DNA from 2 places in the Niveispirillum sp. GW835-FHT14G11 genome. Region 1 is predicted to be linked to the other one. Evidence: predicted binding sites of a transcription regulator. Region 1 holds the regulator's gene; the other holds the start of a gene.
The links. The regulator LexA, encoded in region 1, represses DNA repair genes until DNA is damaged. The targets are predictions, from matches to a motif close to ATGTTCTANTTTGGTTC.
Positions count from the first base shown of each region.

Region 2: recA (recombinase RecA) is a predicted target of LexA. The motif match lies at 3,403-3,419, and genes of this name have one in related genera.

Region 1 covers NZ_JBXAFZ010000008.1:80,616-88,045, forward strand. Annotated here, with positions in the region: gene AC1Q7F_RS15820 (hypothetical protein) at 1-268, shown strand, start outside; gene AC1Q7F_RS15825 (50S ribosomal protein L25/general stress protein Ctc) at 581-1,162, shown strand; gene pth (aminoacyl-tRNA hydrolase) at 1,248-1,874, shown strand; gene AC1Q7F_RS15835 (DUF1428 domain-containing protein) at 1,908-2,258, opposite strand; gene AC1Q7F_RS15840 (hypothetical protein) at 2,359-2,577, opposite strand; gene lexA (transcriptional repressor LexA) at 2,695-3,441, opposite strand; partial or broken gene AC1Q7F_RS15850 (PAS domain-containing protein) at 3,850-4,932, shown strand; partial or broken gene AC1Q7F_RS15855 (methyl-accepting chemotaxis protein) at 5,083-5,490, shown strand; gene AC1Q7F_RS15860 (molybdopterin molybdotransferase MoeA) at 5,499-6,698, opposite strand; gene moaC (cyclic pyranopterin monophosphate synthase MoaC) at 6,801-7,283, opposite strand; gene trpC (indole-3-glycerol phosphate synthase TrpC) at 7,280-7,430, opposite strand, start outside.
Region 2 covers NZ_JBXAFZ010000004.1:114,369-121,798, forward strand. Annotated here, with positions in the region: gene AC1Q7F_RS09075 (squalene/phytoene synthase family protein) at 1-273, opposite strand, end outside; gene AC1Q7F_RS09080 (superoxide dismutase) at 494-1,120, opposite strand; gene AC1Q7F_RS09085 (phytoene/squalene synthase family protein) at 1,326-2,171, shown strand; gene recA (recombinase RecA) at 2,240-3,316, opposite strand; gene AC1Q7F_RS09095 (hypothetical protein) at 3,550-3,861, shown strand; gene AC1Q7F_RS09100 (glycosyltransferase family 9 protein) at 3,855-5,186, shown strand; gene AC1Q7F_RS09105 (PAS-domain containing protein) at 5,253-7,430, shown strand, end outside.

The DNA.
Region 1 (7,430 bases):
ACTGGCCATCCTGCGCAATGCCTTCCGGGGAGAGCTGTGGACCCCCATCATCCTGATAAATGGAATCGCCGATCAACTGGCCGGTATCCAAAAAGACGGGGCACCGATTACGCTTTCCGACGTGGCGGCAGCTATCCGGGCCATCGATCCCGATTATACATTCGAGGTTGGGCGGGTCAGATCAGAAAACCCGGACCTGCTAACCATGGCGGAGGATGTGCTGGCCGCCTATCCTGCTTGGTTCACCGAAGCCCGCCGGCTGGCCTAGAACCCCATCTTGGCGGCATACGGCGGCTGTCGCGAAGCACCGCATACGCGCCACCGGGTCAGTCCGCATGCCGTTACCGGGCTCACTTCCTGCCCCACAGCCTGCTCAATACATTCACCGCGCCTTGGGACGACATGGCATCCAAGCGCTGTACCGGGGCCGCCAGGGCAGGGCCCGCCTTGACTCCGGCGGCGTTCGCGCGTAAAAGGCCGGACCATTTTCACGGCGTACAGCACCCCTGGAGGCTGGCGCCACTACCGGACCCGCCGCGGGAACCCGCGACCGGGTCTTTTTTCGTACTAGGAGAGTACCATGACCCAGATTATCGCGCTCGCCGCCACGGCTCGCGACCGGGCCGGAAAGGGGACCGCCCGGGCCACGCGTCGTGCTGGTTCGATTCCGGCTGTGATCTACGGCAACAAGGAAAAGCCGGTGATGATCGCCCTGGACACCACGAAGTTCACCCGTGAGATCCATCGCCCGGGCTTCTTCACCCATCTGTTCGACATCACGGTCGATGGCCAGACGCACCGCGTGCTGCCGCGCGACGTGCAGTTGGACCCGGTTTATGACCGTCCGCTGCATGCCGACTTCCTGCGCGTCAGCGACACCACCGAGATCACCCTGAAGGTGCCGGTGGAGTTCGTGAATGTCGAGACCTGCCCCGGCATCAAGAAGGGTGGCGTCCTGAACGTCGTCCGTCACGATATCGAGGTGTTCGCCAAGGCTTCCGACCTGCCGGAGAAGATCATCGTCGATCTGGCTGGTTTCGAGGTTGGCGCTTCGGTGCATATCTCCTCGGTCAAGCTGCCGGAAGGCGTGCGCCCGACCATCACCGACCGCGACTTCACCGTCGCCACGATCGCCGCGCCGACCGTGAAGGCCGACGCCTGATCAGCAGGCTGATGAGCGCGTTTGCGGGATCTGTCCGAAAACGCGCTCATCCCTGAGGCTTGGATAAGCGAGCGGAACCCTATTGATGCGCCTGCTGGTCGGACTGGGCAATCCTGGCCCGGAATATGAGCGGCACCGGCACAATGTCGGGTTCATGGCCGTGGACGGGATCCATGGCCGCTACGGCTTCGGCCCTTGGAAGCGTCGCTTTCAGGGGCTGGTCGCCGAAGGGATCGCAGGTGGCGAAAAATGCTTCCTGCTGAAGCCCCAGACCTTCATGAACCTGTCCGGCCAATCGGTCGGCGAAGCCATGCGCTTCTACAAGCTGACGCCCGACGACACCATCGTCCTGCATGACGAACTGGATGTCGCTCCGGCCAAAATCCGGGTGAAACGGGGCGGCGGCCATAGCGGGCATAACGGCCTGCGCTCCATCGACGATCATATCGGCAAGGAATATTGGCGCCTGCGTATCGGCATCGGCCATCCCGGCGACAAGGACCGGGTGCATGGCTGGGTGCTGGGCAATTTCGCCAAGGCCGATGAGGCATGGCTGCCCAAGCTGCTGGATGTGATGGCCGCCGAATTGCCGCTGCTGGTCAAGGGCGAGCCGGAGAAATACGCCTCCCGCGTCGCGGCATTGACCGCCCCACCCAAACCCAAGGTGGAAAAGCCTGTGCCTGAAACGAAACAGCCCCTGGCGAAGGGGTGATACCCATCGCCAGGGGCTGTTGATTGCGCTGGCTCAGGCCTGCACCAGCGGCGTGAAGCCGCCCCAGAACATGCGCTTGCCATCGAACGGCATGTCATCGGGATCGCATTTGATGCGCGGGTCGCTCATCACCTTGGCATTGCAGGCATCGCGCACTTCCTTGGATGGATAAGTGATCCAGGATAGAACCACCACCTCATCCTCTTTCAACTCCACAGAGCGGGGGAAGGACGTGACCTCGCCATAGGTCACATCATCAGCCACGCATTCCACATAGGACAGGGCGCCATGCTCCATCCAGACCACGGAAGCAACCGTGGCCAGTTCCTTGTAGGCGTCCAGCTTGTCCTTGGGCACCGGCAATACGAAGCCATCAACATACATGGGAGGATCCTCCTGCACTCTGGTTGGTCGATACACCAAGGACGATGATACCTTGGGGTTTCCGACAGGAGCGGGGAAAAATTGACGAACCCCTTCCATCCTATCGTCGGCCATCCGCCAGACAGCCTCTTTCCACGGATTGCGCCGCCAGTTCCTGGAAACGCGCCAGATAACGTCCGTCACCGGCCATGGTGGGATCACGGATCGTCTCCGCATTCAACTGGCGTATCTCGTCATCAATACGCTGACACGGACTGGCACAACCAGACAGGATCGGCGACAGCAACATCAAAAGTACCAGACGGGACAGGGAGGGCATGGACGGGGCATCCAGATATGAGCCGGAAAGCCCGCAGCCTGCCTGCCCGACCGGGCGAAAGCACGGCCTCCCGGTGACGGGATTGCGGCAGGTCCGCGTCGCCCCTGCCTGTGCCCGTCAATATCGGCGGATCAGACCCACCAGCCGACCTTGCACATTGACCCGGTCGGAGCCGAATACCCGCGTCTCGTAGCTCGGGTTCGCCGGCTCCAGCGCGATGGAATTGCCCTTGCGGCGCAGGCGCTTCAAGGTCACTTCCTGCTGATCCACCAGCGCCACGACGATCGTACCGTTCTCCGCCATTTCGCAGCGCTGGATGACGACCGTATCGCCATCCAGGATGCCGGCCTCAATCATGCTGTCGCCTGCCACTTCGAGCGCATAATGGTCACCGGCAGCCAACATCGAGGCCGGAATATCGATGGTGACGGAACTGTCGCGCATCGCCTCAATCGGCAAACCGGCAGCGATGCGGCCATAAAGCGGCAGGGATACCGCGTCAGCATCGTTGCTCGCTGGGCGGCCGGGCAGGCTGTTGCGAAAATCGCCACGGATGACGTTGGGCTTGAACCGCGGTGACACATCCTGCACCGGCGGCGGTGCGGTGACCGGAACAGCCGGGGCCGGCACCTTCGCCTTGGGTGCCGGCTTCTCCGGCAGACGCAACACTTCCAGTGCGCGGGCACGGTGGGGCAGGCGACGGATGAAACCCCGCTCCTCCAGCCCGGTGATCAGGCGGTGAATACCGGATTTGGACTTCAGACCCAGCGCATCCTTCATCTCGTCGAAAGAGGGGGAAACCCCGCCCTCATTCAGCCGTTCATTGATGAAGAACAGCAATTCCTGTTGCTTGCGCGTCAGCATGACATCCCCTCAGCCGCAACGGCTGCCGCCCATCCGGCACCGTCTTTGTCGCCAACACCACTATAGAACAATAACGGAACGTCAGGCAATGTTCTATTTTGGTTCACGTCCGTTGCGTGCGTCGGGTGAGTGGATTAGGGTACGCGGTCGCAATCTTTTGGTATAAATGCCCTTATGCACTAGTCTAAATATTCCGAAGGATATATAGACATCGTACTTAGTTCAGGCTATCAACCATTAAATCCAAGTTCTTTGTGGCTATTTTTTTGACTTTGTCACGCTCAACGCGGGTGAGTTCATCAGGCCATCCGGTTTGACAGCAAAATGGATAGCCATTAATAGGTAAAGTTTCCTTGGGGAAAATTCGATATGCCTTTTTCATTTTCATCTGCCAAGCTGCGCAAGCTCATGGCCTTACGTGATGCGATCGATATTTCTCTATGCGTCATCGAATTTGATTCGCAGGGAACGGTATTGGATGCAAATGAAAATTTTCTTAAAGCGCTTGGGTATTTCCGCCAAGATGTGATTAACAAACACCATCGTATGTTTATGAGGCCCGCAGATCACCAGCATCCGGATTATCGGCATTTCTGGGGTAAGTTGGGGCGCGGCGAGTTCCAATCGGGTGTGTTCCGCCGCATCGACCGCCATGGCCGGACCATCTGGATACGGGCGACCTACAACCCGGTTCTTGATCGTAACGGGCGCGTTGTGCGCGTGGTGAAGCTTGCCACCGATATCACCGAGGCGGTGACCCGCAACGCTGATCTTGCCGGCCAGGTTGCCGCCATCGGCCGCACCCAGGCGGTGATCGAATTCACGCCACAGGGGGAGGTGCTGTCCGCCAACGCCAATTTCCTGACGGCGATGGGCTATGGGCTGGAAGAGATCCGGGGAAAACACCATCGGCAATTCATGCCGGTGGATGAACGCGATGGCGCCGAATACCACCGGTTCTGGGAACGGCTGGCGGCCGGAGAGTTTTTCGGCGGAGAGTTCAAGCGCGTCCGGCGCGATGGTGCAGAAATCTGGATTCAGGCCAGCTACACCCCCATCCTGGATGAGGATGGAGAGGTCACCAAGGTGGTGAAGTTCGCCAGCGACATTACCGAGCAGAAGAGCCGCGCCGTGGACGCCGCCAGCCAGTTGGAGGCTATTTCCAAGAGCCAGGCGGTTATCGAATTCACCCTGGACGGCACCGTCATCACGGCGAACGCCAATTTCCTGGGGGCCATGGGGTACGCGCTCCATGAAATCCGGGGAAGACACCACGCGATGTTCATGCCGGACAGCCAGCGTGACAGCGCTGAATATCGCACCTTCTGGCGCGATCTTGGTCGTGGCGAGTACCGGGCCGGCGAGTTCCACCGTCAGGGCAAGGGCGGACGCGACGTCTGGATCCAGGCTTCCTACAATCCGATCATGGGATTGGACGGCAAGCCGTACAAGATCGTGAAATATGCCAGCGACGTTACAAGCCAGGTTCTGGCCCGCCAGCGCAGCGAGTATGTACGCGGCATGATGGAAAGCGTGGCCGCCGGGGCCACGCAGATGAACGCCTCGATCCATGAAATCGCCGACAGCATGCGCCGATCCCGCGACGAGGCAGAAGCCGCCATGCAGCGGGTGGACGCGGCCGGTACCGTCACCACGCAACTGACCACCCTATCCGACAGCATGGTGGAGATCGTCAATCTGATCACCGGCATCACGGGGCAGATCAACCTGCTGGCCCTGAACGCCTCCATCGAGGCGGCACGGGCTGGCGAGGCCGGCAAGGGCTTTGCCGTGGTGGCGCAGGAGGTGAAGAACCTGGCCACCCAGGCCCGCGCCGCCACCGACCGCATTGCCGAGGATATTGCCGGACTGCGGGCCACCGCTGGCGATGTGGTGACCTCCCTGGACAGCATCCACGGCGCCATCGATCAGGTGAACAGCTATGTCGGCTCCATCGCCATCGCCGTGGAACAGCAGAGTGCCGCGGCCAGCGAGATGTCGGCCAATATGAACCGCGCCGCACAGGAGGCGGCGCGGATCGGGACGTAATCCACCCCCTACAGCGCGTCCAGCGGCATCACCTTGACCCGGTCCCCCGCCTTGGCCGGCGGCGCATGCGGTGCCCGCAGGATCAGGCAGTCGGCCCAGGCCAGACGGCTCAGCATGCCGCTATCCTGCTTTGGGAACGGCTGGGCCATCAGGCGCCCTTCCCCGTCCGTCGACAATCTGGCCCGCACGAAATCGGCCCGGCTGTCATTGGCGCCCATATCGGCGCCCAGCCATGCCTCGCGCAGATCATCGTCCGATGGCAGTCCCTGCATGGCCAGCAGCAAGGGGCGCAGGAACAGCCAGGCGCAGACCAGAGAAGAGACGGGATTGCCCGGCAGGCCCATCATGGGCACGCCATGCATCTGCCCGAACATCAGCGGCTTGCCCGGCCGCATGGCGATCTTCCAGAAATCGAGTTGAAGACCGGCCGCACCCAGGACGGAGCGGACAAGGTCATGCTCCCCCACCGACGCCCCGCCAATGGTGACCAGCAGATCGGTGCCCGACGCGGCGGCAACCAGGGGCGACAGGCTGTCGGCGCTGTCCCCGGCGATCCCCAGATCCACCGGCTCACCCCCCAACTGCCGGACCAGAGCCGCCAGGGCCAGCGAATTGGAACTGACGATCTGCCCCGGCGCCAGCGTATCGCCGGGCATCACCACCTCGTCCCCTGTCGCCAGAATGGAAACGCGGGGGCGGCGGCGGACGCGCAGCCAGGGCACGTTCATGGCCGCGGCCAGCGCCACATCCCGCACGGTCAGCCGGCGCCCGGCCGGCACACCAACATCGCCCGCGGCGAAATCCTGCCCGGCCGGGCGGACCCAGCGGCCGGGCCCGCCGCCATCCCGCAGCGTGACGGTGCCGACATGATCCTCGGCATCCTCCTGCACCACCACGGTGTCGGCCCCTTCGGGCATGGCGCCGCCGGTGAAGATGCGCACGGCCTGCCCCGCCTGGACTGTGGCCTTGAAGGGCCGGCCGGCGGGCGCTTCACCGATGCGGGTCAGCGTAACCGGGAAGGACCCGATATCCGCCGTGCGCACCGCCCAGCCATCCATGGCGCTGACCGCCGTGGGCGGATGGGTGACGCGCGCCACGACATCGGCGGCCAGGACACGGCCCAACCCCTGGGTGATCGGCACCTGTTCGGCGGGCAGCAACGTCGCCGCCGCCAGGATGCGGGCGCGGGCCTCTGAAAGCGGGATCAATCGGATGCTCCGTCTATGGCTGGACGTCGACATATTGGGGCATATATCATGCCAGGCAAGCGACGAAGACCTGATATTTCCCCGATCGGCGCCCTCACGACCTCAGGCTGGCCCCACATAGGTGCCGGACTTGCCGCCTTCCTTGTAGGCCAGGTGGATATCGGCGATGACCATGCCCTTATCCACGGCCTTGCACATGTCATAGATGGTCAGCGCCGCCACCGACACGGCGGTCAGCGCCTCCATCTCCACACCCGTTCGGCCCTTCAGCTTTACCGTTGCCTCGATCTTCACTCGCGATGCCGCCGCGTCGATGGTGAAATCGACGCTGACCTTGGACAACATCAGGGGATGGCAGAGCGGGATCAGGTCCGGCGTCCTCTTGGCGGCCATGATACCGGCCAGCCGCGCCACGCCCAGCACGTCCCCCTTCTCCACCCCACCATCCCGGATCAGCGCCAGGGTTTCCGGCAGCATGGTGATATGGCCACGTGCCGTGGCGATGCGCACCGTCTCGTCCTTGGCCGAGACATCGACCATGGCGGCGTTGCCGGCCTCGTCGAAATGGGTCAGGGGATTGCTCATGCCGCCTCGATCATCGGGGTGGACAAGAGCGCCCTGGTCGCCGCCGTCACGTCCGGCTTGGCCATCAGACTTTCCCCGATCAGGAAGCGCCGCGCCCCGGCCCGGGCCAGACGGGTCAGGTCGGCCGGGCTGTGGATGCCGCTTTCC
Region 2 (7,430 bases), on a different contig from region 1:
AGCCGCGGCCAGCCAGGGCTGGTTGCCGATACCGCTGACCAGGGCACGTTCCAGCGCGTCCAGCTGCGCGATCTTCATATCGGGATCGACATGCGGGTCGTCGGCAATATCGTCGGCCAGCCGTGCAAAGGCATAGAAAGCCATCACATGCGGACGATAGGTGGCCGGGATCAGCCGGGAGGCGACCGGAAAATTCTCCCCCTCCGCGCCCTTGCGGGCGGCGGGATCGCCCGGCTGGGCGGGGTTCTGCGCGGACAGGCGAAATTCTGCCATGGGTCGGGCGGGCTCTGTCGTCGGTCGGGCCTGTACTCTGCCACGACAGAGAGACATGTAGAAGTGGCGATAATGCGGCGTAAGCGTCGGGATATGACAAACCCCGCCGGATGGCTCCGGCGGGGTTGGCATTATGCTTCAGGTCCGGGGCTCCAGCCGCCGGTCACATTGTAATGACCGGCGGAGGCCAGCGACTGCCGGCCCAGCACCTTGAGGGAACTTAAATGACAGCGCCGCCCTGGATCTTGGCCAGGCGGGCGTTCACGGCATCCCAGTTGACCGTGTTCCACCAGGCGGCCAGATAGTCCGGGCGGCGGTTCTGGTACTTCAGGTAATAGGCGTGTTCCCACACGTCATTGCCGAACAGGACGGGCGTGCCGTTGAACAGCGGCGTGTCCTGGTTGGGCTGCGCGACGATGGCCAGCTTTCCGGCGGTATCGGATGTCACGAACACCCAGCCGGAGCCAAACTGCTTGGTCCCGGCCTCGTTGAACTTCTTCTTGAAGTCCTCGAAGCTGCCGAAATCGCGGGTGATGGCGCTGCCCACCGCGCCGGTCGGATCGCCACCGCCATTGGGGCCCATGATCGACCAGAACATGGAATGGTTGGCATGACCGCCGCCATTGTTGCGCACGGCGGTGCGGATGCCTTCCGGCAGCTCGCCCAGACGCTTCAGCAGGTCTTCCAGCGACAGGTCCTGCAGCTGGCTGTGGTCGGCCAGGGCGTTGTTCAGGTTGTTGATATAGGCCTGATGGTGCTTGCCATGGTGGGTGGCCATGGTCAGCGCGTCGATATGCGGCTCCAGCGCCGCGGTGTCATAGGTCAGTGCCGGCAGGGTGAAGGCCATGGTGATGGCTCCTGTTCTCTGGGGGTTATGCCGCCCCTGACGCGGGGGCGGCCGGACACGGAGATGACAGATACGACCGCGTCGCCTACGGGTCAACCCGATCCACCCCTGAATAATTGCCGTATCAACCATATGGGTGGCTTGGGCTTTGCGCCGCGTCGCGGAACGCCTATAAGGCGGCATCATTCTGGATTGGATAAAATTCATGGCGCCGCCCGCCCTGTCCGCCTGCGCCGAGGCGGTCCGCAAGCATGACAATGACCGGTTTCTGACCGCGCTGTTCGCCCCCGCCGGCCGTCGCGAGGACCTGTTCGCGCTGTATGCCTTCAACCATGAGGTGGCGAAAACCCGCGAGGTGGTGAGCGAGCCCACCCTGGGCCAAATCCGTCTGCAATGGTGGCGGGAGAGCATCGACGGTGCATTTGCAGGCAATCCCCGCCGGCATGAGGTGGTGGAACCTCTGGCGGCAGCCATCGCCCGCCACGGGCTGGACCGTGGGCAGTTCGACCTGCTGATCGATGGGCGCGAAGCCGACCTGGATGATGAGGCGCCGGCCGACATGGATTGCCTGGTCAGTTATGCCCAGGTGACGGGCGCACCGCTGGCCCGGCTGGCCTGTCAGGTGGTGGGTGTCCGCGACCAGGCCGCCATGGAGGCGGCACGGCTGGTCGGCACGGCCTGGGCCCTGACCGGCACCCTGCGCGCCACACCGTTTCTGGCCCGCGGCCACCGGTCCCGCCTGCCCCTGACGTTGATGACCGAACATGGGGTCACGGAACCGGCCTTGTTCGATCTGAAACCGGAACCGGGTCTGGCCAAGGTGGTGAAGGGGGTGGCCGAGAAGGCCCATGCCCTGCTGGCCGAAGCGCGGCGCCTGCGGGGACAGGTGCCCAAGACGGCCCTGCCGGCCCTGCTGCCGGCCACCCTGGCCGACCATTATCTGGGCCGACTGCGCCGGGCCGCATACAATCCGATGGCGCCCGCACTGCTGCGCCCCACGGTGCGGCGGCCGCTGGCCGTAGGCTGGGCGGCCACGATCGGGCGATGGTAAAAGGGCACTGGTAAGCGTTTAAAACCAAACCGCCCCGGAAAGGGGACCTTCCGGGGCGGTTGTCGGGGTCATTCCGGGCTGGAGGCCTCGCCATCGGTTTCCGGCGTGCCCATCATGGCACCCGCCACGATGCCGGCATTGGCGCGGATCTTCTGTTCGATGCTGTCGGCCACGGCCGGGTTGGTGCGCAGGAAGGTCTTGGCGTTCTCGCGCCCCTGGCCGATGCGCTGCCCGTCATAGGAGAACCAGGAGCCCGACTTGTCGACCACACCGGCCTGGATGCCGAGGTCGAGCAACTCGCCCACCTTCGACACGCCCTCGCCATACATGATGTCGAATTCGACGACGCGGAACGGCGGCGCCATCTTGTTCTTCACCACCTTCACGCGGGTCTGGTTGCCCGTCACCGTCTCCCGGTCCTTGATGGCGCCGATGCGGCGGATGTCCAGGCGGACGGAGGCGTAGAATTTCAGCGCGTTGCCGCCCGTCGTCGTTTCCGGGTTGCCGAACATCACACCGATCTTCAGGCGAATCTGGTTGATGAAGATCACCAGGCAGCGCGACTTGGAGATGGAGCTGGTCAGCTTGCGCAGCGCCTGGCTCATCAGCCGGGCCTGCAGGCCGACATGGCTGTCGCCCATCTCCCCTTCCAATTCGGCACGCGGCACCAAGGCTGCCACCGAGTCCACCACCAGCACGTCAATAGCGCCGGAGCGCACCAGCGTATCGACGATTTCCAGCGCCTGTTCACCGGCATCGGGCTGGGAGATTAGCAATTCGTCCACATCCACGCCCAGCTTGCGGGCATAGCTGGGGTCCAGCGCATGTTCGGCATCCACGAAAGCGCACACACCGCCAGTCTTCTGTGCCTGGGCGATGGCATGCAGGGCCAGCGTGGTCTTGCCCGAGCTTTCCGGCCCGTAGATTTCGATGATGCGGCCGCGCGGCAGGCCGCCGATGCCCAACGCGATGTCGAGGCCCAGGGAGCCGGTGGAGACCACCTCCGTCTCCGTCAATGCCTCCTTGGCGCCGAGCTTCATGATCGAGCCCTTGCCAAAGGCCCGTTCGATCTGGCTCAGAGCGGCGTCCAGAGCTTTTTGTTTGTCCATGGGTGTTTCAACCAGACGGAGTGGAGCTGCCGACATTATTGTCCCCTTCCTTCTCGCACGGATGAGCATGCGCGTTCAACTGCACCTGTTGTACATTTTTTGTTCTCCTTCGCCAAGCGCAAATGTTCTCATTCTGTTCACTTTGTTCTGCCGCTTCCGTGAGAACGTGAACAAAGTTCAGATGCGACGGGGTGCGAAATCACCTATGCTGGTACCTCCATGGAGGCTGGCAGGTTCGCAGCATGTCGATTTCAGGCGGGAATCACCCTTTGACCGGGCGCCGGCTGCTGCTGGCCCTCACGGCTGTCGCCTGCGCCCTGCCGGCCGGTGCGCAGACCAAGCCGGAGCCGCGCACGCCGCCGCCCGCCATGGAGCAGGAAGTAATCGTCACCGGCCGCCGCGACGGCGAGCCCGATTTCCAGGAGCAGCAGGAATATCATGCTGAAGAATATCGCAAGCTGAAGCAGATTTACGATCCCGACCCGCTGCCCATCATCCGCAGCGACCGGCTGACCCGCATGCCGGAGGCGATCAGCAGCACGGTGCAGGGCAAGCCGACCCTGACGGAGAAACAATGGTGAGCATGGTTGCCGATCTGGTGCGCGCCGCCGAGGCGGAAAGCGACGAGGGCCACGCGCTGGCCCTGTGGCAACAGGTGCTGGCGGCCAATCCAGACCATGCCATTGCTTTGCTGACGCTTGGCGACGCGGCCCGGCGGGCAGGGCGAGCGGAGGAAGCTGCCGCATTGCTGTCGCGTGCCGTGGAGGTCGCACCGGGGCTGGTGCCGGCGCGGTGCGCGCTGGCCAACCTGCTGCTGCACCGTGGCCGCGCGGGGGAGGCGGCCGCCCATCTGGCCGTGGCGGCGGAGCGAGCCCCGGCCACCGCCTATGTCTGGCGCGATATCGGCCTGCTGCGCCGGGTGACGGGCGATCCGGCCGGGGCGCTGGCGGCGTTCGAGCGTTGCCTGGAACTGGCGCCAGGCGATGCTGCGGCCGGGCTGGGGCGGTCGCTTGCTCTGTTGCGGCTGGGGCGTTGGGGAGAGGGTTTCGCCGGGTACCGCCACCGCTGGTCGGTCGCCGCCCGCCCACCCCGGCATCAGCAGGTCCCCGTTTGGCGAGGGGAAAGCCCGGCCGGCAAGCGCATCCTGGTCTGGGACGAGCAGGGGGCCGGTGACACCATCATGTGTGCGCGGCTGGTGCGCGTGCTGATGGCGGCGGGTGCCGCGGTGGTGCTGGAGGTGCCGGCAGCCCTGATGCCCTTGTTCGCCGACGGACGGCACGGGACGGTCGTGTCACGGGGCGGGGAATTGCCGCCCGTGGATATGCAGGTGCCGCTGATGGACCTGCCCGGCCTGATGGGGCTGGAGCCCGCTGCCATTCCCTGGGATGGGGCCTATGTGACGGGAGACACAAAGTTGACCGCCCTGTGGGGCGCGCGGCTGGCACGGCGGGGCAACCGCCCGCGCATCGGCATCAGTTGGGCTGGCAACCCCGCCCATCCGGGGGATTTCTGGCGGTCGCCGGGGCTGGCATCCCTGCTGCCGCTGCTGGCGCGGACGGGGGCGGACTGGTACGCGCTGCAGGTGGCCAGCGGGCGGGAGGAAATGGGCCGCACGCCGCTGCCGGGCCACGTCATCGACCTGGGCGCGCAGATCGGCGGCTGGGCCGACACGGCCGCCATCCTGCCGCACCTGGACCTGCTGATCACGCCCGACAGCGCCCTGGCGCATCTGGCGGGCGCCATGGGGCGGCCCGTCTGGACCCTGATCGCCACCGACACCGACTGGCGCTGGCTGGAGGCATCGCCCAGGACGGGCTGGTACCCGTCCATGCGCCTGTTCCGGCAGCAGAAGTCCGGTGACTGGGCCGGGGTGGTGGCGCGCGTGGGCGTGGCCCTGCCGGCTTGATCCCGCGGGGCGGGCAGGGCACCATCGCTTGATGCTGCAGCCCCGCCTTGATCGCCGGAGACGGACGTGAACCTGGACAGCCTGACCACGGCCTTCGACATGCTGACCGACGGGGTGGCGATGTTCGACGCCGGGGAGCGGCTGGTCCTGGCCAACCCGGCCTTCAAGGCCCTGTTCCCCGTCACGGCGGCGCAGATGGTGCCCGGCGTGTCGTTCGAGGCGCTGCTGCGTTATGGGATCGAGGCGGGCGACAATCTACACGCCAAGGGCCAGGACATGGAGGCCTATGTCGCCGACCGCATGCGCACCTTCCGCCAGCCCACGGGTATGGCTGGCGAGTTCCTGCTGTCCGACGGGCGCTGGATCCGGGTGCATGACCAGCGGCTGCCACAGGGCGGGACCCTTTGCGTGCGCACAGATATTACCGAACTGAAGCGCCGCGAGTCGGACCTGCGCGACAGCGAGCAGCGCTATCGCCAACTGGTCGACCTGTCGCCCGATGGCATCGCCGTGCATGATGCCCAGGGACGGGGCCGCTTCATCAACCGCGCCGGCCGCGCCATCCTGGGCATCGGGCCCGATGAGGCGGCGTCCGGCTTCAACGTCATGGATGTCGCGGCCGACGAGATGCGGCCGCTGGCCGAGATGCTGCTGCGCCGGGTGATCGGGGGCGAGCCGCTGCACCAGATGCCCATCGATCTGCGCAGCCTGGACGGGCGCGACCTGACCGTGGCCGTGTCGGCGGTGCCGTTCCAGGGCGGGGGCGAGCGGCTGGTCTTGTGCCTGTTCCGCGACGTCACCCATGAGGTGGCGTCCAGCCTGCGCCTGCGCGAGAGTGAAGCGCGGGCCCGGTCGATCCTGGACACCGCCCTGGACTGCATCGTTTCCATCGACGAGGACGGTTACATCCTGGAATTCAACCCGGCGGCCGAACGCACCTTCGGCTGGCAACGGGCCGAGGCCGTGGGACGGCGGATGAGCGACCTGATCGTGCCGCCGCACCATCGCGAGGGCCATGAAGGTGGTCTGGCGCGGATGCGGAATGGCGGCGGCGGCACCATGCTGGGCCGGCGGGTGGAGATCGAGGCGCTGCGCCGGGATGGGGCGGTGATCCCCGTGGAACTGGCCATTACGGCGGTGCCGCTGGGGCCGGGCCAGCGCTACACCGCCTATCTGCGCGACATCACCGAACGCCGTCAGGCCGAGCGGGAGATCTGGGAGAAGACGCGCATCCTGGACAGCATGATGGATAATGTCGGCATCGGCATTGAGGTGTATGACGCCGACGGCCATCTGCTGGTGGCCAACCGCATGGTGGCAGAATTGCTGGACATCCCGCCTGGCGTCATGGTGCCCGGCCTGAAGGATCGCGATCTGGTGATCCTGCTGGCCCAGCAGGGCGAATATCCTGGCGAGACGGTGGAGGAGAGCGTCGCCGATTACGACCGCATCCGCCATGACGGCACCTATTTCAACGAGCGGCAACGGCCCAACGGCACCTGGCTGCAGGTCCGTCATTTCCCCATGCCGGGCGGCGGCTTCGTGGTGCTGTTCGCCGACGTGACGGAGCAGAAGAAGCTGGAGGGCCAGTTGCTGCAGGCCCAGAAGATGGAGGCGCTGGGTCAACTGGCCGGCGGCATCGCGCATGATTTCAACAATATCCTGTCGGTGATCGGCGGCTATGCCGGCATGGCCAGACAGGGCGTGCCCAAGGACAGCACGATCGCCGGATATCTCTCCAAGATCGGGCAGGGGGTGGAACGCGCTGCCGCGCTGACGCGGGAATTGCTGACCTTCTCCCGCCAGAAGGTGGCGCGCACGGAGGTGATCGACCTGGGAAGCGTGCTGCGCGGGCAGGAATTCCTGCTGAAGCCGCTTTTGGGCGCGACGATCGAGCTGTCGGTGCAGGTGCCCGACACGCCCGCCTGGGTTGCCATCGATCCCGATATGGCGGCCCAGGCGCTGCTGAACCTGGCCATCAATGCCCGTGATGCCATGCCCGGCGGCGGGCCGCTGTCGGTGCGGCTGGAAGGGGCGGGGGATCGGCCGCCGCCGCCGGGGCTGGCAGCGGGCGACTATGCCATCCTGTCGGTCACTGACCGGGGGACGGGGATGCCGCCGGAACTGCTGGACCGCATCTTTGACCCTTTCTTCACCACCAAGCCGCCGGGCCAGGGCACGGGCCTGGGCCTGGCCATGGTCTATGGTACGGTGAAGCAGGCGGGTGGCACCATCCTGGTGGAA